2 regions of the Thermaerobacter nagasakiensis genome follow, and region 2 is predicted to be linked to the other one. Evidence: riboswitches for the same ligand, from Rfam matches in the RefSeq annotation. Region 2 holds a riboswitch; the other holds the start of a gene.
What was found. Region 2 has a riboswitch for cyclic di-GMP ahead of ACZ5T9_RS09035 (flagellar basal body rod protein FlgB). Riboswitches for the same ligand answer to the same signal wherever they lie in the genome.

Region 1: another riboswitch for cyclic di-GMP. It lies ahead of ACZ5T9_RS01505 (flagellar hook-basal body protein); the one in region 2 lies ahead of ACZ5T9_RS09035 (flagellar basal body rod protein FlgB).

The regions. Positions count from the first base shown of each region.
Region 1 covers NZ_AP043740.1:363,482-373,356, reverse strand. The annotation lists gene atpD (F0F1 ATP synthase subunit beta) at 1-92, shown strand, start outside; gene ACZ5T9_RS01535 (F0F1 ATP synthase subunit epsilon) at 106-528, shown strand; gene murA (UDP-N-acetylglucosamine 1-carboxyvinyltransferase) at 975-2,270, shown strand; gene spoIID (stage II sporulation protein D) at 2,535-3,545, shown strand; gene ACZ5T9_RS01520 (peptidoglycan DD-metalloendopeptidase family protein) at 3,744-4,490, shown strand; gene spoIIID (sporulation transcriptional regulator SpoIIID) at 4,834-5,133, shown strand; gene mreB (rod shape-determining protein MreB) at 5,542-6,555, shown strand; cyclic di-GMP riboswitch class I at 6,758-6,814, shown strand; gene ACZ5T9_RS01505 (flagellar hook-basal body protein) at 7,210-7,959, shown strand; gene ACZ5T9_RS01500 (flagellar hook-basal body protein) at 7,956-8,783, shown strand; gene ACZ5T9_RS01495 (superoxide dismutase) at 9,198-9,812, shown strand.
Region 2 covers NZ_AP043740.1:2,109,832-2,119,706, forward strand. The annotation lists gene fliF (flagellar basal-body MS-ring/collar protein FliF) at 1-978, opposite strand, end outside; gene fliE (flagellar hook-basal body complex protein FliE) at 1,068-1,445, opposite strand; gene flgC (flagellar basal body rod protein FlgC) at 1,526-2,092, opposite strand; gene ACZ5T9_RS09035 (flagellar basal body rod protein FlgB) at 2,096-2,659, opposite strand; cyclic di-GMP riboswitch class I at 2,757-2,849, opposite strand; gene hslU (ATP-dependent protease ATPase subunit HslU) at 3,198-4,640, opposite strand; gene hslV (ATP-dependent protease subunit HslV) at 4,759-5,307, opposite strand; gene ACZ5T9_RS09050 (tyrosine recombinase) at 5,461-6,570, opposite strand; gene trmFO (FADH(2)-oxidizing methylenetetrahydrofolate--tRNA-(uracil(54)-C(5))-methyltransferase TrmFO) at 6,575-7,948, opposite strand; gene topA (type I DNA topoisomerase) at 7,951-9,875, opposite strand, start outside.

The sequences.
Region 1 (9,875 bases), 1.0 Mb from region 2:
TGGAGGGCAAGCACGACGACCTGCCCGAGGCGGCCTTCTACATGGTCGGCACCATCGACGAGGCCGTGGAGAAGGCGAAGACCCTGGTCTGAGAGGGGCGACACCATGGCGGAGCGCGCCATCACCCTGGAGGTCATCACGCCGGAGCGGGTGGTCTTCCGCGAGGAGGTCGACTCGCTGATCGTGCCGGGGGCCGAGGGCTTGCTGGGCGTGTTGCCCGGCCATGCCCCCATGGTGGCGGCCCTGAAGATCGGCATCCTGACCTACCGCAAGGACGGCGAGCGGCGCCGGGTGGCGGTGGCGGGCGGGTTCTTCGAGGTGGCGGACAACCACGCCGTGGTGCTCTCCGACGCCGCCGAGCGGGCCGAAGAGATCGATGTGCTGCGGGCGCGCCAGGCGGCCGAGCGGGCGCGCCGCCGCCTGGCCGAACGGGAGGCCAACTGGGACTTTGAACGGGCGCGGGCGGCCCTCAACCGGGCGCTGAACCGGCTGCGGGCCGCCGGGGCCGACACCGGCGACCTGGCCTGAACCCGCCGCTGCGCGCCGGCCCCGCGCCGGCGCGCAGCCTGCGTGGGCACGCATCGCCCGGGCCGGTCGCCGCCCCCCGGGGCCGGCGAAGGTCCACCCGCCGGACGGCGGGGACCGGGCCTGCGCGACGGGTGGGCAACCCCCAGGATGGGCAACCCCCAGGGCGGTGGGCGCCTTCCCAGGAGCCGCCTGGAACCCCGGACGGGCCGGGGACGATAACATACATGGGGATCCACGCGGCGGCCCCCGCCCGCCCCAGGGCGGCCGGGCGCATAACCGGGCGGCCGCCCGCGAATCCCCTATCGGCGGGCACGCCGAAGGTGCGCCGGCAGCGTGCGCGGTGCCACGGAACGGAGCACCGCGCGGCAGGGTGGGGCCCCGGCGCTCGGCGTGTCCCGGTTGCGGCCCGCCCGCCTGCGGGCGTGGCCCTGGAGGGGGTTGAGACGGTGGAACGAATCGTGGTTCGCGGCGGGCGCCCCCTGCAGGGTCAGGTGAGGATCAGCGGAGCCAAGAACGCGGCCTTGCCGATCCTGGCGGCTACCTTGCTGGCGGAAGACACCTGCTTGCTGTACGACATCCCGTCGCTGGACGACGTGGTCACCATGACCCGCATGCTGACCCAGCTGGGGGTCACGGTGGAGTCCACGGGGGAGGGTGCCCTGGCCGTCCACCCGGCGGCGGAGCTCCAGTACGCCGCGCCCTATGACCTGGTACGGCGCATGCGGGCGTCCATCCTGGTCCTGGGACCGCTGCTGGCCCGCCTGGGACGCGCCCGGGCCGCCCTGCCCGGAGGCTGCGCCATCGGGCAGCGTCCCATCGACCTGCACCTGAAGGGCTTTGCCGCCCTGGGCGCCGACGTGGAGGTCAGCGGCGGCGAGGTGGAGGTCCGGGCCCCCAGGGGGCTGCGCGGCACCTCGATCTACCTGGACGTACCCAGCGTCGGGGCGACGGAGAACATCATGATGGCCGCCGTTCTGGCCGAGGGCACCACCACCATCGAAAACGCCGCGGAAGAACCGGAGATCGTCGACCTGGCCAACTTTCTCAACACCCTGGGAGCCGACGTGCGCGGCGCCGGCACGCGGGTGATCCAGATCCACGGCGTGCCGGTGCTGGGAGGCGGGACGTACACCATCATCCCCGACCGCATCGAGGCGGGCACCTTCCTGCTGGCGCCCCTGGTGGCCGGCGGCCAGGTGACGGTCACCGGGGTGGTGCCGGAACACCTCAAGTCCCTGCTGGCCAAGGTGCGGGAGATGGGCGCCGATGTGGTGGTCGACGGGGACGAGGTGACCGTGGCGATCAGCAGCCGGCCCAAGGCGGTGGACATCAAGACCCTGCCCTACCCGGGCTTTCCCACCGACCTGCAGGCGCCCATGATGGCGGCCCTGGTCACCGCCGAGGGAACGGCCACGGTGACCGAAACCCTCTTCGAGAATCGCTTCGCCCACGTGCCGGAGCTGCGCCGCATGGGTGCGCGGATCCAGATCCAGGGGCAGACGGCCATCATCACCGGGGTCGAACGGTTGCAGGGTGCGCCGGTCACCGCCACCGACCTGCGCTCGGGTGCGGCCCTGGTGCTGGCCGGGCTCGGGGCCGAAGGGATCACCGAGGTCAGCGGCGTCCACCACATCGACCGGGGCTACGTGGCCATCGAGCAGAAGCTGCGGGCCCTGGGCGCCGACGTGGCGCGTCTGTCCACGGAGGACGACCCGCTGGCGGCGGCCCTGCTCCTGCACTAGGCCTTGCACCAGGCCGCCCAGCGCAGGTCGCGCGGCGCCGGATCCGCCGTCGCGGAGCCGGGTGGCGCCAGGAACTCCGAACCCTTTCGGCCGAACGCGGGCCCCGGAGCCATGGACCCGGGGCTCGCACCGCTTTTATGAAGGTCTTGCACCCCTATCTTCCCGGGCCTCGTGCCCAGGGCCCCCGTCCCCGTGGTGCCGGCGCAGGCATGTCCCCCCTCCCCGTTGCATAGAGATGTCCCGAATCCGAGGGAGGGATCGCCCTTGCCTGTTCGGCCGGCGTGGCGCCGCCCCGTAGCCGGCTGGTTCCTCCTGGCGCTGGTGCTGACGGTGCTGCTGCCTTTTCTCGTGGTGCTGACCCGGGGCCTGCGTATCGAGACGCCTCAGGCTCCGGCCGTGCCCCTGGACCCCGGCCAGCTGCCGGTGCGGGTGTGGATTCCGGGACAGCATGGCGTGCAAGCCCTGCCCCTGGAGGTCTACCTGACGGGCGTGGTGGCCGCCGAGATGCCCGCTTCCTTCCACATCGAAGCCCTCAAGGCGCAGGCGGTGGCGGCCCGCACGTACACCGTGCGGCAGATGCAGGTCTTCGGGGGGCCGGGTTGCCGCGAACACGCGGAGGCGGACGTCTGCGGCGACCCGCAGACGGGACAGGCCTGGCAGCCCCTGGAGGCCCGGCGCCGGGACTGGGGGCTGTTGAACGGGTGGCGCTTCGCCCGGAAGATCCAGCAGGCGGTGCAGGAGACGGCCGGCCTGATCCTGGTCTACCAGGGGGCGCCCATCGACGCGGTCTACCACTCCACCTCCGGCGGGCGCACCGAGGACGCTGCCGCCGTCTGGGGCAACCAGGTGCCTTACCTGCGGCCCGTGGACTCCCCGTGGGAGACGGCCTCACCCCACTGGCGCAGCACCCGGACCATGACCCTGCAGGAGTTCGCCCGCCGCCTGGAGGTCGACCCCAAGGTCGTGCGGGACCTGCCGGGGGAGCAGTGCTTTGCGCGGGTCGAATCCTCGCCGGGGGGGCGCGTGGGCCGGGCCACCGTGGGCGAGAAGACCTTCACCGGTCCCCAGCTCCGCCAGCGGCTGGAGCTGCCCTCCACCTGGTGGACGTGCCACCGGCAGGGGGAGCAGCTGACCTTCACCATCCGGGGCTGGGGCCACGGGGTGGGGATGTCCCAGTACGGTGCCGACGGAATGGCCCGCCAGGGGCACAGCTACGAGGAGATCCTCCGGCATTACTACCCCGGGACCAGCCTGCGGCCCATCTTCAGCGAGTAGCCCACCCGTCTCCGGCGGGAAGCCCGCCCGGCCCGTCGGCGGGTCCGGCCATCGGGACCGGACGGCCTGCCCCTTGGCCCGGGCCGACCCGCCGGGCTCCTACGCCACGGCCCTGCTGCCGGTGCGTCCGGTGAAAGCCGCACTTTCCTGCATAAATGCACCAGCCCTGGTAACACTACCGCCCAGAGGTGGTGCCACATGCAGGAGACCCCGCAAAGCGGGCAGAGCCGCCTGGCGGGCCGGCTGGCCGGCTGGATGGCCAGGATGCGCGGGCGGCCGGCGCTGCGGTCGCTGGTGGGTTTCGCCGTGCTGGTGGCCGTCTTCATCGGGTCTTATCTGTACTTCCAGGGCTGGCCGGGGTTGAGCGGGCCCGAGACCGCTTCCCTGGATGAGCAGACCCCCTTGGAGACGGGTGCCGACCAGGGCGTGGCACCCAGCACGGCCACCCCGGAACCCATGACCGGCCAGGCCGGGGCCGGCACGGAGGCGGGGACACCGGCGCAACCCCGGGACAACGTGCCCACCCGGGAAGTCACGGGCGAGACGACTCCGGCCTTCATCTGGCCCGTCGCCAGCGGCAAGACGGCCATGGGCTTCGGCTGGCAGTACTCCGAGACCATGGGTGACTGGCGCTGGCACCCCGGCGTCGACCTGGCGGTCGAGGAGGGCGCCCAGGTGGTGGCCGCCGCCGACGGGCGGGTGGTCGCGGTCCACCGCGACCCCGATCGCGGCCTGACGGTGACCATCGAGCACGATGGCGGGTACCGCACGGTCTACGCCAGCCTGGCCGAGGCGACGGTGGAAGCCGGACAGCAGGTGCGGCGCGGCCAGGCCATCGGCAAGGCGGGCCAGTCGGCCCGGATCGAGGCGGCCGCCGGCACCCACGTCCACTTCGAGATCTGGCGTGGCGACGAGGCCGTCGACCCGCAGACCCTGATCGGCTAGGAGGATCTCCCGCCGGACGAACCGGCCGGAAGAACCAGCCCCCGGCCGGAGAACCGGCCCCGGCCTGGAGAACCGGGCCCGGCCCGGAAAACCGCACCGGGCCCGGCGCCGGCTGCCGGGGGACCCGCAGCCCCGTACCACCCGCGGCCCCGCTCCCCCGAGCCCCCTCGGGGGAGCGGGGCCGCGGCCTTTGGCAGGGTGAGCCGCCCCCACGCCCTGGCGGGCCCGGTGACCCAGCGGGCCTGTCCGCCCGTCCGCGGCCGTCCGGTGGCCTGCGGCCAAGGTATGTTTGCCTAACGCCCTCATATAGATGGTACCAGACCAGGGCGAAGGGGGCAGGTCGGTGAAGGACTACATCTGGAAGCGCGTGGTGGAGGTGAGCACGTACATCGCTCGCACCCGTTCCACCGTGCGCGAGGCAGCCAAGGTGTTCGGTGTCTCCAAGAGCACCGTCCACAAGGACGTCACCGAGCGCCTGCCCAAGATCGACAGCCAGCTGGCGGCCAAGGTCCACCAGGTCCTGGAGACCAACAAAGCGGAGCGCCACCTGCGGGGCGGCGAGGCCACCCGCCTCAAGTACCTGCAGGAACAACGGGGCCAGGAAACCAGGCAAACCCCTTCGGAGCCCCCCGTCGGGGCCTGACGCGCCGTCCCTGCCCGCACCGGCCCTGGCCCCTGGACGAACGCGGCCGTGGCGGCGGCCCGCCGGGTTCCACCCGGCTGATCCCGGCCCGCAGCCCGGCCCCCTTCCTTCCCGCCCCCTTCAGGGCCCGTCCGGACGCGGCCCCCGCCGCCCCCCATTCCGGCCACGGGACGGACAACCCACGAATTCGCCTTCGCCGGCCGGCACGGCATCGAACCCGTCGGTGAAGCGGCGGTCAAGAGGAACGCGGCCTTATGGCAAAGAAATCCGCCACAGCAACCGCAGCGCCACAGTCAGACGGATTCCTGCCAGCCCTGAGGCCCCGGCGCGGCCGCCGGCACCGGGACATCCCGCCGGTTCCCCGCCGTCGCCCAGGCGGCTGCCGGGCGGTCAGGAGGGGGACAGGCTATGGTCGGGTTCGTCCGGGACCTGGGGGTCGACCTGGGAACGGTCAACACCCTGGTCTTCGTCGAAGGCCGGGGCATCGTGCTCAACGAGCCTTCCGTCGTCGCTATCGATCGGGAAACCGGGCGGGTGCTGGCCGTGGGGTCGGAGGCCCACCGCATGCTGGGCCGCACCCCGGGCCACATCGTGGCCGCCCGGCCCCTGCGGGGCGGGGTGATCGCCGACTTCACCGCCACCGCCACCCTGCTCAAGATGCTGCTCCAGCGGGCCATGCCCCGACGCCTGGGGGTCCGGCCGCGGCTGGTGGTGTGCGTCCCCTCGGGGGTGACCACCGTGGAGCGGCGGGCGGTCATCGAGGCCGGCTACGAGGCGGGGGCCCGCAAGGTCTACCTCCTGGAAGAACCGGTCGCCGCCGCCCTGGGGGCCGGCCTCAACATCCACGAGCCCGGCGGCCACATGGTGGTCGACGTGGGCGGCGGCACCACGGACATTGCGGTCCTGTCCCTGGGCGGGGTGGTGGTGGCCGGTTCGGCCCGGGTGGGCGGCGACACCTTCGACGAGGCCATCGTGCGCCATGTCAAGCGCCGGTACAACGTGTTGATCGGGGAGCGGACCGCCGAGCAGGCCAAGATCGCCATCGGCCGGGCCGAGCCGCCGGAGGGGGATGGGGAGCAGTTCGAGGTTCGCGGCCGCGACCTGGTGACCGGACTGCCCCGCACCCTGCACCTGACGGCCGCCGAGGTGCAACAGGCCCTGGACGAACCCGTCTCGGCCCTCATCGCGGCCCTGCGCAGCACCCTGGAGCGGGTTCCTCCCGAGCTGGCGGCCGACATCCTGCACCGCGGCCTGGTGCTGACAGGAGGCGGCTCCCTCTTGCGTGACCTGGACCGGCGCATCGCCCGGGCCACGGGCCTGCCCGTGGTGAAGCCGGAACAGCCGCTGCTGACCGTGGCGCTGGGTACCGGCATCGCCCTGGGCATGCTGGACCGCCTGGACGGCGTGCTCATCGCCGGGTGACGGCCGCCGGTTCCTGGAAGGCATACCGGTCGCCCGGACCGGGAAGGAATTCCCCTTCAGGTGTCGAATGGGTGGGCATGTAAAGCCTCCTGAGGCCGTACGTTCTAAGACGTGGTCCCGCGCATCAGGCGATGCACCTCGGCGAAAGTACGGCCGAGGCACCACAGGCTGCAACACGACCGTGACACGGCACGTGACCACGCCGCGATAAAGGCAAACCCGCCGAAAGGCGGGGGCGCAAAGCCACGGGTCTACCGCACGGCGGGACGGAGGGACGCCTCGCCCGGCGCGCACCGGAATGCGGGAGTCGGGCCAGGTTCCCGGGACAGGGAACCTGGCACCGGACCGGTACGGAGGCGCCAGCCCCGGCCGGGCTCCGGTTCCGGAGAGCAGCCGGGCCGGTTCCTGCAGCGAGGTGTTCCAGCCCCTCCCGCCGGCCATGACGGCCGGGCTGCCGAACGGGTGGAAGGGATCTGCCGCCGGGTTCGCCCGCCGAACCCGGCGCGGCGCCAGGATGTTCCACCCCCGGTTGCCGCCGGGGGTTTCGTGTTTCGCGGCCGGCTGCATCTCGCGGCGGCCGGTTGCATGCCGCAGGACGGCCAGCCGGCGGGGCGGGGCGATCGCGGGGTCTGGCGTGGCGGAAGGGGTGATCCGGTGCTGCGAGGTCTTTACACCGCGGCCAGCGGCATGCTGGCCCGGGTGCTCCAGCAGGAGCGCCTGGCGGGCGACCTGGCCAACGTCAACACGCCCGGGTACAAAGCGAGCCGCAACGTGACCGAGGCATTTCCCGAGCTCCTGCTGTCGCGGCTCGACGGGACGGGAGCCCCGGTGGTGGGGCCCCTGGGCACGGGTACGGTAGTGGCCGAACCGGGCGCCGACATGCGGCCCGGACCCTGGGTCACCACCGGGCGACCGCAGGACCTGGCCCTGGAGGGGGACGGCTTCTTCGTGGTGATGGGCCCCGGCGGCCCGGCCTACACCCGGGCCGGCAACTTCACCGTGGGACCCGAGGGGTACCTCCAGGCTCCCGACGGCTCGCCCGTCCTGGACACCACGGGCCAGCCGCTGCTGGTGGGCAGTGCCCAGTTCACCGTCCGGCCCGACGGCCAGGTGGTGGTGGGGGACGCGGTCCTGGGCACCATCGCCCGGGTCACCTTCGCCAACCCCGCCGGCCTGCGGCGGGTGGGTGACAACCTGTGGCAGGCAACGGCCGAGTCCGGTCCCGCCGTCCCGGCGGCCACGCCCGTGCGCCAGGGGGTGCTGGAGCAGTCCAACGTCGACCCGGTGCAGGTGGTGGTCGCCATGCTGGCCAACTTCCGCGCCTTCGAGGCCGCCCAGCGGGCCGTCCAGGCCCAGGATCAGACGCTGGGGCTGGCCATCCAGGAAGTGGGGCGGGTCACATGATCCAGCGGGCCCTCTGGTCGTCCGCCGCGGGCATGGCGGCCGCGGCCCGGCAGGTTGATCTCACCGCCGGCAACCTGGCCAACGTGAGTACCCCGGGCTTCAAGGCCGCCCGGGCGGACTTTGCCGATCTGGTTTACGCCGCGGCCCAGGTGCCGGTGGCGCCTCCTGCCGCCGCGGCGGGAGGCGTCCAGGTTGGACACGGCGTCCGCCTGGCGGCCACACCCCGGTTGTGGAGCCAGGGTCCGTTGCAGGCCACGGGTTCCCCCTGGGACCTGGCCATCGAGGGTGCAGGCTTCTTGCAGGTGGCCGATCCCGGCACCGGTGAGGTCCTCCTGACGCGGGGCGGGACCTTTGCGGCCAGCCCCGTACCCGCCGGCGTCCCCGGCGGTGGGGAGGCCGGTGAAGCGCTTCTTGTCACCGACGGCGCCGGGCGGCCTCTGCTGGCGGCCGGCGGTCAGCCCCTCCTGCTCCCGGCGGGATCCCGCGGCTGGGTGGTATCGCCGGACGGAGAGGTACGGGCCCTCCTGGTCGGGGGTCGCGAGGTGCCCGCCGGGCGGCTGGCGGTGATGGTCCCGCCGGCGCCCGATGCCCTGGAAAGCCGGGGCGAGGGCCTGTACGCCCTGGGCGGCAACCCGGTGCCGGCCGGGGCGCCCGGCCAGGACGGAGCGGGGTGGATCCGGCAGGGGATGCTGGAGCAGTCCAATGTGGACCTGGCCCTGGAGATGACCCGGCTGCTGGCGTCCCAGCGGGCGTACCAGCTCAACGCCCGCGCCGTGCTCACAGGCGATGAGATGCTGGGCCTGATCAACCGGTTGCGCTCCTGAGGCACCGCTCATGCACTCCAGTGCATGCGCCCAAGATTGTTAGCGGTTTAGCCCGACGGCCCGCATGGGCCTCCCCCCTGATGCGGCCGGGGTCCGGGCGGCAGGCGCCGCCCGGACTCCGGCCCTTTTCCGGCGTTCCGCCCTGTGCCCGGCCGGTCCCCCGGCCAGCTTCCCGCCCCCGCCCGGCCCCCGGGGGCCCCGCATGAAAGCTGCCGATGCTTGGTATATACTCGTAATCGAGCGCAGGAAAGACTGGATCCTGGGAACGGGCAGGATTCCGGTGCCACCGGGCCGGTCCTGGCGGGGCGGACCTGCTGTGCTGCCGCCAGCCTGTCCCCGCAACCGGAGGCGCCGGGGCCGGTTCGTCCCGGGAGCCGGTCGCTGCGCACCTGCCGATTCAAGGAGGGATTGCCGGTGGCTTACCAGTTGCCGCCCCTGCCGTACGACTACAACGCCCTGGAGCCCCACATCGACGAGCAGACCATGCGGATCCACCACGACCGGCACCACGCCACCTATGTCAACAACGTCAACGCCGCCCTGGAGAAGTACCCCGAGCTGCAGGACAAGCCCATCGACCAGCTCCTGCGCCAGATCGACCAGGTTCCCGAGGACATCCGCACGGCGGTCCGGAACAACGGCGGCGGCCACGCCAACCACTCGCTCTTCTGGGAGATCATGAGCCCCAACGGCGGCGGCCAGCCCACCGGGGCCCTGGCGGACGCCATCAACAAGGCCTTCGGTAGCTTCGAGGCCTTCAAGGACCAGTTCACCAAGACGGCCACGACCCACTTCGGCAGCGGCTGGGCCTGGCTCGTGGTCGACGAGAAGGGCGACCTGCAGCTTTACAGCCTGCCCAACCAGGACAGCCCGTACATGAAGGGTCATACGCCCATCCTCGGCCTGGACGTGTGGGAGCATGCCTACTACCTGAAGTATCAGAACAAGCGGCCCGACTACGTGGCGGCCTGGTGGAACGTGGTCAACTGGGACGAGGTGGCCCGCCGCTACCAGCAGGCCCGCGGCTGAGCCGCCCATTGCCACCCGCATCCACCCGGCCCGGGGTGACAAGGACCACCGTGGCAGGGACAG
Region 2 (9,875 bases):
ATAGGTGGGGATGTTGCTGTCCCCCGGCACCCCGCCCGGTGCGGGCTGGCCGGTGAAGGTCTCCTGCAGCTCCTGGATGGACCGCAGGATGCCCTGGCCGCCGTCGGCCGGGGGCTCGAAAAGGTGCCGCTCCACCACCTGCTGGTCGAAGTTGAGCTCCGCATTGACCCGGGCGATGACGTTGCCCGGGCCCAGGACCTGCTCCAGCAGGGTCTGGAGGCTGCGCTGCAGCTCCGCCTCGAAGCGGCGTTCCACCTCGAAGCGGTCACCCGGCACCACGGCGGTCCCTTCCTGGGCCAGCTCCACTCCGGCCGAGAGCAGGCGGCCGGTGGTATCCACCACCGTCACGTCTTCGGGCTTCAGGCCTTCCACCGCCGACGCGACCAGGTGCATGATGGACCGCACCTGCTCGGGCTCGAGCTCCGCCCCTGGTTTCAGCTGGACCAGCACCGCCGCCGTGGCAGGCCGCTGCTGGCTGACAAAGGGGCTGCGCTCGGGCCGCACTACGTGGACCCGCGCCGCCTCGACCCCCTCCAGCCGGCCGATGGTACGGGCCAGCTCGCCCTGGAGCCCCCGCAGGTACTGCACCTGCCGCTCGAACTCCGTGGCACCCATCGGCATGTTCTCCAGAAGCTCCAGGCCCACCGTCCCCTGGCGCGGCAGGCCCTGGGCGGCCAGGTCCAGGCGCAGCCGGTCGACCTGTTCCGCGGGCACCAGAATGGCCTGCCCCCCCTGGGCCAGCTGGAAGGGGATGCCTTGCTCCTCCAGCTGGTCGGCGATGGCCGCGGCGTCGGTGGGGTCCAGCTGGGTGAACAGGGGGGCCCACTGGGGCCCGCTGCGCCCTGCCAGGGCCAGCGCCACCAAACCGGCCAGGGCCAGAGCCGCCGCCGAGACCACCACCCACCGGGCCGCCGGCCTGAGCTTCCGGAACCAGGCCATGAATTGCTGGGGAAGCTGCCGCACCTGTGCCAGGGGCATGGAGGATTCCGCCGCCTCCTCGACCGACCGCGACCCTGCCTTCCGGCCCCGTGCCGCTCATCCCGCCGGCCGCCGCAGGGCCGCACCCGTCACACGGGCATGCGCATGATCTCCTGGTAAGCCTCCAGCGCCTTGTTCCGCAGCTGTACCGCCAGTTCGATGGCCAGCCGCGCTTTCTCGCTGGCCACCATGACCTGGGACAGGTCCTGGACCTGGCCCGTCACCAGGCGCCGGGCCATGGCGTCGGCCTCGCCGGCCGCGCCCTCCAGCTGCTGGAGGGCGCGGGCCAGTTCCTGCAGGAAGCTGGGTCCCACGCCACCGGGCCCGGTGGAACCGGCCGCCGGGCCGTCGCCCGCGGCCGCAGCCGCCGCCCTTCCGGACGGTCCGAAGGTCCCGCCCAGGCCGGTCGCCGGGGAAGAACCGGGCCAGGCGACGTTGCCGGGGGCTTGGACACCCCATGGGTTCATGGCTCAGACCTCCTCCGTTGCAGCCGCACCGCTGCCGGGACCCTGGCGGTCCCAGGGGCATCCCGCAGCCGCAGGGCCGTTCAGCCGCGGCCAATGTCCAGCGCCCGCAGGGCCAGGGTACGGGCCGCGGCGAAGACCGCCACATTGGCCTCGTAGGCCCGGGTCGCCGCCAGCAGGTTGACCATCTCCGCCAGCGGGTCCACGTTGGGGTACGCCACATAACCATCCGCGCCCGCGTCGGGATGGGCCGGGTCGTATACCAGCCGGGGCGGCGAGGGATCGGCGACCACGGCCGCCACCTGGACCCCGCCGGGGGCGGCTCCGGTCCCGCCCGGACCCGCCGCTCCCGGACCGGCTACGGGCGGCACCGGCCCACCCGCTACGCCCGCCAGGGGGGGGCGTGCCCAGCCGGCCGCGGCACCCGCCGCCGGCACCGGCCCCGGCACCGCACCCCGTTCCCGGAGGATCCGGGCGAAGGGCGTCGCGCGTTCCTCGAAGACCGGCACCAGCCGGCGGTAGGGCCCGCCCTGGGGGGTACGGGTGGAGTCCACGTTGGCCAGGTTGCTGGCGATCAGGTCCAGGCGCAGCCGCTGGGCCGTCATGCCGCTGGCCGCGATGTCGAAGGTGCTGAACATCCCGCCCGCCACCGCTTACCGCCTCCCCTCGGCGATGACCGTGCGCAGCAGGGCGATGCGATCGGACAGCTGCCGCACCAGGGCCTGATAGTGGACGCCGTTTTCCGCCAGCCGCGCCATCTCCGCGTCCAGGTCGACGTTGTTGCCGTCGTTGCGCAGGGAGGAACCGGTCTCCCGGTATACCGCTACCGCCGGATCCCCCGGCGCCCACCGGCCCGGCAGGTGGCCTGGGTGGGTGAGGGACAGGGACGGCGGGCCACCGGGTACGGCAGGCCCTGCCGCCACCCCGCCCGCGCCGGCTGCCCCCGCGCCCCCGGCCCCGGTGGCTGGTGCGGCCGCCACGGCCGGTTCGGCCCCTCCGGTCCCGGCGGTGCCGGCGGCCCCGGCTGCCCACCCCGCGGCCTGGCCTCCCGCCGGCCCGCGACCGGCCAGCGCCGCCTCCAGAGCCCGGGCGAAGTCCAGGTCATACCGCTTGTAGCCGGGCGTCTCGGCGTTGGCCACGTTCTGGGCCAGCAGTCGCTGGCGGAGGGCCAGGACCTCCAGCCCGGCAGCCAGTTCATCGTTGACGCGCCCCCACACGGGTCCATCCCCTCCCGCCGCTGGAAAAGAAAGCCGCCCGCGGCGCGCCAGGCACCACGGGCGGACGAGAGGATTGCCAAGGGTCCACCGCGCGGCGTTCGGCAGTCCGGCCGTCATAGTCCCGTGCTGGCGGGACCTTAGACCCGTGACTTTGCGAACCTGCCTTTCGACAGGGGTGCCTTTGTCGCTGCCGCGGGGGGTGGCCGCGCCCCGGCCTGTGCAACCGGGACAGAAACCGCGGCTCACCCCCGAAGCTTATTCAGTTGTAGCGGCTTTCCAGCCGGCACTGGTCGACATGATTCTGCACCGAACTGGTCATTCCTTCTATCCGCGACAAAAAATTTGGGACCCGGGTCCTGGTTTTGGGTCCCTCTTGCGACAGGGTGGGTTTTGCCAGCCAGGATCGCTTGCCCTGGCTCCTTCGCTTGCCCCCGGGGGGCGGCCGGTCAGGATTTCGCCCGCGCAGGCCGCCTGGGGCTCGCCGCCGGCTCCCCGGCCGGCCCCGGACTCCCGGCGCCGCCACCAGGGGGCAGGGCCCTCAGAGGATGTACCGGCTCAGATCCTGATCCTGGAGGACTCCCTCCAGCCGCTGGCGGACGAACGCAGCATCCACCACCACCTTGCCCTGGAGGGCGTCCGGGGCGTCGAAGGCCACCGGCTCCAGCAGCCGTTCCAGCAGGGTGTGCAGGCGCCGGGCTCCGATGTTCTCCGCCTGCTGGTTGGCCCGGGCCGCCATGTCCGCCAGGGCCTCCACCGCGTCCGGGGTGAACTCCAGCTCCACCCCGTCGGTGGCCAGCAAGGCCTGGTACTGGCGCAGCAGGGCATTGTCCGGCTCGGTCAGGATGCGCTTGAAGTCGTCCCGGGTGAGGGGCTGCAGCTCCACCCGGATGGGGAACCGGCCCTGCAGCTCGGGGATCAGGTCCGAGGGCCTGGCGATGTGGAAGGCTCCCGCCGCGATGAAGAGGATGTGGTCCGTGCGCACCGGGCCGTGCCGGGTCATCACCGTGGAGCCCTCGACGATGGGCAGGATGTCCCGCTGCACCCCTTCCCGGGAGACGTCGGGCCCGTGGCCCCGCTCCCGGCCGGCGATCTTGTCGATCTCGTCGATGAAGACGATGCCCGCCTGCTCCGTGCGCCGGATGGCCTCGGCCACCACCTGGTCCATGTCGATCAGCTTCTGGGCCTCTTCCTGGGCCAGCACCTCCCGGGCCTCCCGCACCGGCAGGCGGCGCCGGCGCTTGCGCCGGGGCAGCCAGTCCTTGAGCAGGTCCTGCACGTTCAGGGTGACCTCTTCCAGGCCCGGCCCGCCCAGGATGTCGACCATGGGCGGCGCCTGGTCTTCCACCTCGATCTCGACCACCTGGTCCTCCAGCTGCCCGCTGCGCAGCCGCGCAGCCGCCTCCTGGCGGCGCCGGCGCCAGTCCTCCTCTTCCTCGGGCCGGGCGGGCTCGGCCGGACCCGGCATCCCGGCCCCCAGGGACCCCAGCAGCATCTCCCAGGGCGACCCGGCGCGCTGGGGGCGCCGCCGGGGCGGCGGAACCAGCACGTCCAGCAGGCGGTCGTCGGCCGCGGCCCGGGCCCGGTCCTCGACGGCGGCCACCCGCTCCGCCTTGACCATGCGGATGGCCGTCTCCAAGAGGTCCCGGATGATGGACTCCACGTCGCGGCCCACATAGCCCACTTCGGTGAACTTGGTCGCCTCGACCTTGATGAAGGGAGCTCCCGTCAGCCGGGCCAGCCGCCGGGCGATCTCCGTCTTGCCCACCCCGGTGGGGCCGATCATCAGGATGTTCTTCGGCGCCACCTCGTCCCGCAGGTGCGGCGGCAGCTGCTGCCGCCGCCAGCGGTTGCGCAGGGCGATGGCCACCGCCCGCTTGGCCTCCGCCTGGCCGACGATGTACCGGTCCAGCTCCGCCACGATCTGGCGGGGGGTCAGCCGGTCGGGTTCCCACGCGGCGCCCTGGACGGCTCCCCGTTCCACGGTCGTCCCTCCCCCTGGCGGGTGGCCGCCCCGATCGGGCCGGCCCCCGGCCCGGGCCCGTTGCTCCCGGCCCAGGCCCGTGCGGCTGGAGTACGGCGAGAGTACGGCGAGAGCACGGCTAGAGCTCCTCGATCACCAGCTGGTCGTTGGTGTAGACGCAGAGCTCGGCGGCGATGCGCATCGCCTCCCGGCAGATGGCGGCGGCATCCAGTTCCGTGTGCCGGGCCAGGGCCCGGGCCGCCGCCAGGGCGAAACCGCCGCCCGACCCCACCGCCACGATCCCGTCGTCGGGCTCGAGCACTTCCCCCGACCCCGACACCAGCAGCAGGTGGTCGGCGTCGGCCACCACCAGCAGGGCTTCCAGGCGGCGCAGCAGCCGGTCGGTGCGCCAGTCCTTGGCCAGTTCCACCGCCGCCCGGACCAGCTGGCCGCCGTGTTCCTCCAGTTTCCCCTCGAAGCGCTCCATCAAGGCCACGGCGTCGGCCACGCTGCCCGCGAACCCGGCCAGCACCCGCCCGTGGTAGAGCCGCCGCACCTTGCGGGCCCGGTGCTTCATCACCATGTGCTGCTGCAGGGTCACCTGGCCGTCGCCGGCCATGGCCACCCGGCCGTTGCGGCGCACGGCCAGGATGGTGGTGCCGTGAAAGCGGGGTTGCCCCTCGCCCATGCGCTGATCCCTCGCTCTGGCCCGCCGGCCTTCCGGCTCGTGCTGGGGCCTGGTGACGGTGCCGGTCCGCCCTGCCGAAGGGCGCGGATCCGTTGCCCGCCGCGGGCGGCGACCACCCCGCCCGGGCGGCGCCGGGAACCCCGGCGGCGGGGACTACCCGGACGGCGACGATCCCGGCTGCAGCCCCTGGCGCCCCCCTGCCGGCCCGTACCCGGCGGGCGAACCGGGTGCGCCTGCCGAGGGCGGGGCGCCCAGGCCCTCCGGCTCCGGCGCCGCAGCCCCCGGTGCGGGGATGGCCGCAGCCGGGGCAGGGCGGGCCCGGGGATGGGCCTGCTGGTAGACCGCCCAGAGCCGTGCCCGGGACACGTGGGTGTACACCTGGGTTGCGGCCAGGCTGGCGTGGCCGAGCAGCTCCTGGACCGCCCTGAGCCCCGCGCCGCCGTCCAGCAGGTGGGTGGCGAAGGTGTGGCGCAGCAGGTGGGGGTGGGCCTGCAGCCGCGCCACCACCGCCCCCACCCGCCGCACGATGGCCTGGATGCCGCGGGGCGAGAGCCGGCCGCCCCACCGGTTGAGGAACACGGCCTGGGCATCGGCCGGCCGGCAGGGACGGTGCCGCCGGCCTTCCAGGAACCCGGGGCGCCCTTCCTCCAGGTACGCCCGGAGGGCTGCCGCCACCGGACCGGCCAGCGGCAGGATCCGCTCCTTTCGGCCCTTGCCGTACACCCGCAGCCAGCCGCCCTCCAGGTCCACGTCGTCCAGGTCGAGCCCGCTGAGCTCGGCCACCCGCAGGCCGCAGCCGTAGAGGAGTTCCAAGATGGCCCGGTCCCGCAAGGCCGCCGGACCCTGGCCCGAGGCCGCCGCCTCCAGCAGGGCCTGGGCTTCCTCCGGGGTGTACACCCGCGGCAGCCGCCGCCGGAGCCGCGGCGTGGCCAGGCGGGCGGCGGGACTGGCCGACAGCCAGCCCTCCCGCACGGCGTAGCGGAAAAGGCCCCGCACCGCCGCCAGCTTGCGGGCGACGGACGCCCGGGCCAGGCCGCGTTCTTCCAGATGGGCCAGCCAGCGGCGCAGGTCACGGCCGCTGACGCCCGCCAGGGCCGCCGCCCCGACGGGCGGCTCCAGGCCCAGGAAATCGAGCCAGCCTGCCAGATCCCCCGCGTACGCCTCCACCGTGCGGGGGGAAAGACCCCGCTCCAGGCGCAGGTGATCCAGGTAGGCCTCCACCACGTCGGCAGCCGGGCGGGAACCGGCAGGGATCCGGGTCACGGTCTCACCGCCCGGGCACAGGCGCCGGGTCACCGCCCGGGACCGCCGGCCCCGGCACGGTCTCGGGGAGCCGGGCGGGGGCAAACCGCTCCAGCGCGGCCAGGGCCCTCTCGGCCATGAGCAGCTTGCGGCGCCGCGGGTCCCGCACCCGCCGCTCCAGGGGCGGCAACAGGCCGAAGGCGATGTTCATCGGCTGGAAGTGGTCGGGATGCGCTTCGGTGATGTACCGGGTCAGGGCCCCATGGGCCGTCTCGGCCGGAAAGGCGACGGGTTCTTCCCCGCGCACCAGCCGGGCCGCGTTGATGCCCGCCACGATGCCCGTGGCGGCCGATTCGATGTACCCTTCCACGCCGGTGATCTGGCCGGCGAAGAACAGGTCGGGGCGCTTCCGCGCCTGCATGGTGGGCTTGAGCACCTTGGGCGAGCAGATGAAGGTGTTGCGGTGCATCACCCCGTACCGGGCGAACTCGGCGTTCTCCAGGCCCGGGATCATGCGGAAGACCCGCTTCTGCTCGCCCCACTTGAGGCTCGTCTGAAAGCCCACCAGGTTGTACAGGGTGCCGTAGCGGTTGTCCCGGCGCAGCTGGACCACGGCGTAGGGCTCCTTGCCCGTGCGGGGGTCGACCAGGCCCACGGGCTTCAAGGGCCCGTAGCGGAGGGTGTCCGGACCCCGGCGGGCCATCTCCTCGATGGGCAGGCAGCCTTCGAAGAACAGGCCCTGTTCGAAGTCGTGGGGCACGTGCTTTTCCGCTTCGACCAGGGCCTGCCAGAAGGCCTCGTACTCCTGCCGGGTCATGGGGCTGTTCAGGTAGTCGTCGCCGCTGCCCTTGTCGTAGCGGGACGCGCGGAACAGCTTGGACAGATCCAACGACTCGTAGGTGACGATGGGCGCGGCGGCATCGAAGAACGCCAGGTACTCCTCGCCGGTGAAGGACCGGATCCACTTGGAGAGGGCGTCGGAGGTCAGGGGTCCGGTGGCGATGATCACGGGACCTTCCGCGGGCGGCTCCGTCACCTCTTCCCGCACCACCTCGATCAGCGGGTGGGCGGTGATGGCCTCCGTGACGCGCCGGGCGAACTCCTCCCGGTCGACGGCCAGGGCGCTTCCTGCCGGAATGGCGCTGGCGTCGGCCGCCGCCATGATCAGGCTGCCCAGCCGCCGCATCTCTTCCTTTAATAACCCCGGCGCCTGGTCTAGCTGGTTCCCCCGCAGGGAGTTGCTGCAGACCAGCTCGGCCAGCTGGCCCGTGTGGTGGGCCGGGGTGGATTTCACCGGCCGCATTTCGTAAAGCCGCACCGGAATGCCCCGGCGGGCGACCTGCCAAGCGGCTTCGCTGCCCGCCAGGCCGCCGCCGATGACCGTGACTCGTTCCGCCATGCTCAACGCCTCCCCGCCCCGGCACCGGCGCCGGCGGTCTCGGCGGCCCCTTCCCGCTGGTAGGTGCACTGGGGGTTGGCGCAGACCAGGCGCACCCCCTGGCGGGACCGCTTCTCCACCAGGAAGGTGCCGCACTCGGGGCAGGTTTCCGCCGTGGGCCGGTCCCAGGTGGTGAAGTCGCACTCCGGATAGTTGCTGCACCCGTAGAAGACCCGGCCCTTGCGGGACCGGCGCTGCACCATCTCCCCGCCGCAGCGCGGGCAGCGGGCGCCGGTCTTCTCCACCAGGGGCCGGGTATTGCGGCACTCGGGAAAGCCCGGGCAGGCCAGGAAGCGTCCGTAGCGCCCGTGCTTGATCACCATGCGCCGGCCGCACTTCTCGCAGATCTCGTCCGTCTCCTCCACGGGCAGGGCAACGCGCTGGATCTCCCTTTCCGCCCGGGCCAGGGTGGCGCTGAAGGGCTCGTAGAAATCCCGGACCACATCCTCCCATTCCCGCTGGCCCTCTTCGATGCGGTCCAGGTCGGCCTCCATGCGGGCGGTGAACTCCACGTCCACGATGTCGGGAAAGTGCTCCTTCAGCAACGCGGTGACCACCCGGCCCAGCTCGGTGGGCCGGAAGCGCCGGTCTTCCTTCACCACGTAGCCCCGCTCCTGGATGGTTTCGATGATGGGCGCATAGGTGCTGGGCCGGCCGATGCCCTTTTCCTCCAGGGCCCGGACCAGCATGGCCTCGGTGTAGCGCGGGGGCGGCTGGGTGAAGTGCTGCTCCGGCCGCAGCTGCTTGAGCGCCAGGGCATCGCCCTCTGCAAGGTCGGGGAGCATGCCCTCCGCCTCGTCGCCCTCCCCTTCGCCCCCCTCGTCCCGGCCCTCCACGTAGAGCTTCATGAAGCCCGGGAACTTGACGGTCGAACCGGTCGCCCGGAAGCGGTGGGGACCGGCCCCGATCTCCACGGTGACGGTATCCAGCACCGCCGGGGCCATCTGGCTGGCGACGAACCGCTCCCAGATCAGCCGGTAGAGCTTGTACTGGTCGGGCGTCAGATCGTCCTTGATGGCGTCGGGTTCCCGGGCCACCGACGTGGGGCGGATGGCCTCATGGGCATCCTGGGCCTGTGCTGCCCGCCGCCCCGCCTGCTTGCGGGGCGCCGAGAACTCGGCGCCAAAGCGCGCGGCGATGTAGGCGGCCGCCTCGTCCAGGGCCTGGTCGGCGATGCGGGTCGAGTCCGTACGGATGTAGGTCACCAGACCCACGGCGCCCTCGCCCCGCAGTTCGATCCCTTCGTACAGTTCCTGGGCGATGCGCATGGTGCGGCGCACGGTGAACCCCAGCTTCCGGGCCGCTTCCTGCTGCAGGGTCGAGGTGGTGAAAGGCGGCGCCGGGTTGCGCTTCCGTTCCTTGCGTTCGACGCCCAGGACGGAGAAGGGCCGCCCCTCCAGGTCGGCCAGCAGGCGGTCGACGGTGGCCCGGTCAGGTAACTCCTTCTTTCCCTCGGCGTCGCCGTAATAGCGGGCGGTGAAGGTCTCCCCGCCCGGCAGCCGCTCCAGATCGGCCTCCAGGGTCCAGTACTCCTGGGGCGTGAAGGCCTCGATCTCTTCCTCCCGGTCGACGATGAGGCGCACGGCCACCGACTGGACCCGGCCGGCGGAGAGGCCGCGCCGCACCTTCCGCCACAGCAGCGGGCTCAACTTGTAGCCCACCAAGCGGTCCAGCACCCGCCGCGCCTGCTGGGCGTCCACCAGGTTCTCGTCGATGGGGCGCGGCTCCTTCAGGGCGCGGCGCACCGCCTCCCGGGTGATCTCATGGAACACGATCCGGCACGGGGAGCTCTCGTCGATGTCAAGAAGCTGGCAGAGATGCCAGGAGATGGCCTCGCCTTCCCGGTCGGGGTCGGTGGCCAGGAGGACCCGGTCCACCTGGCGCGCCT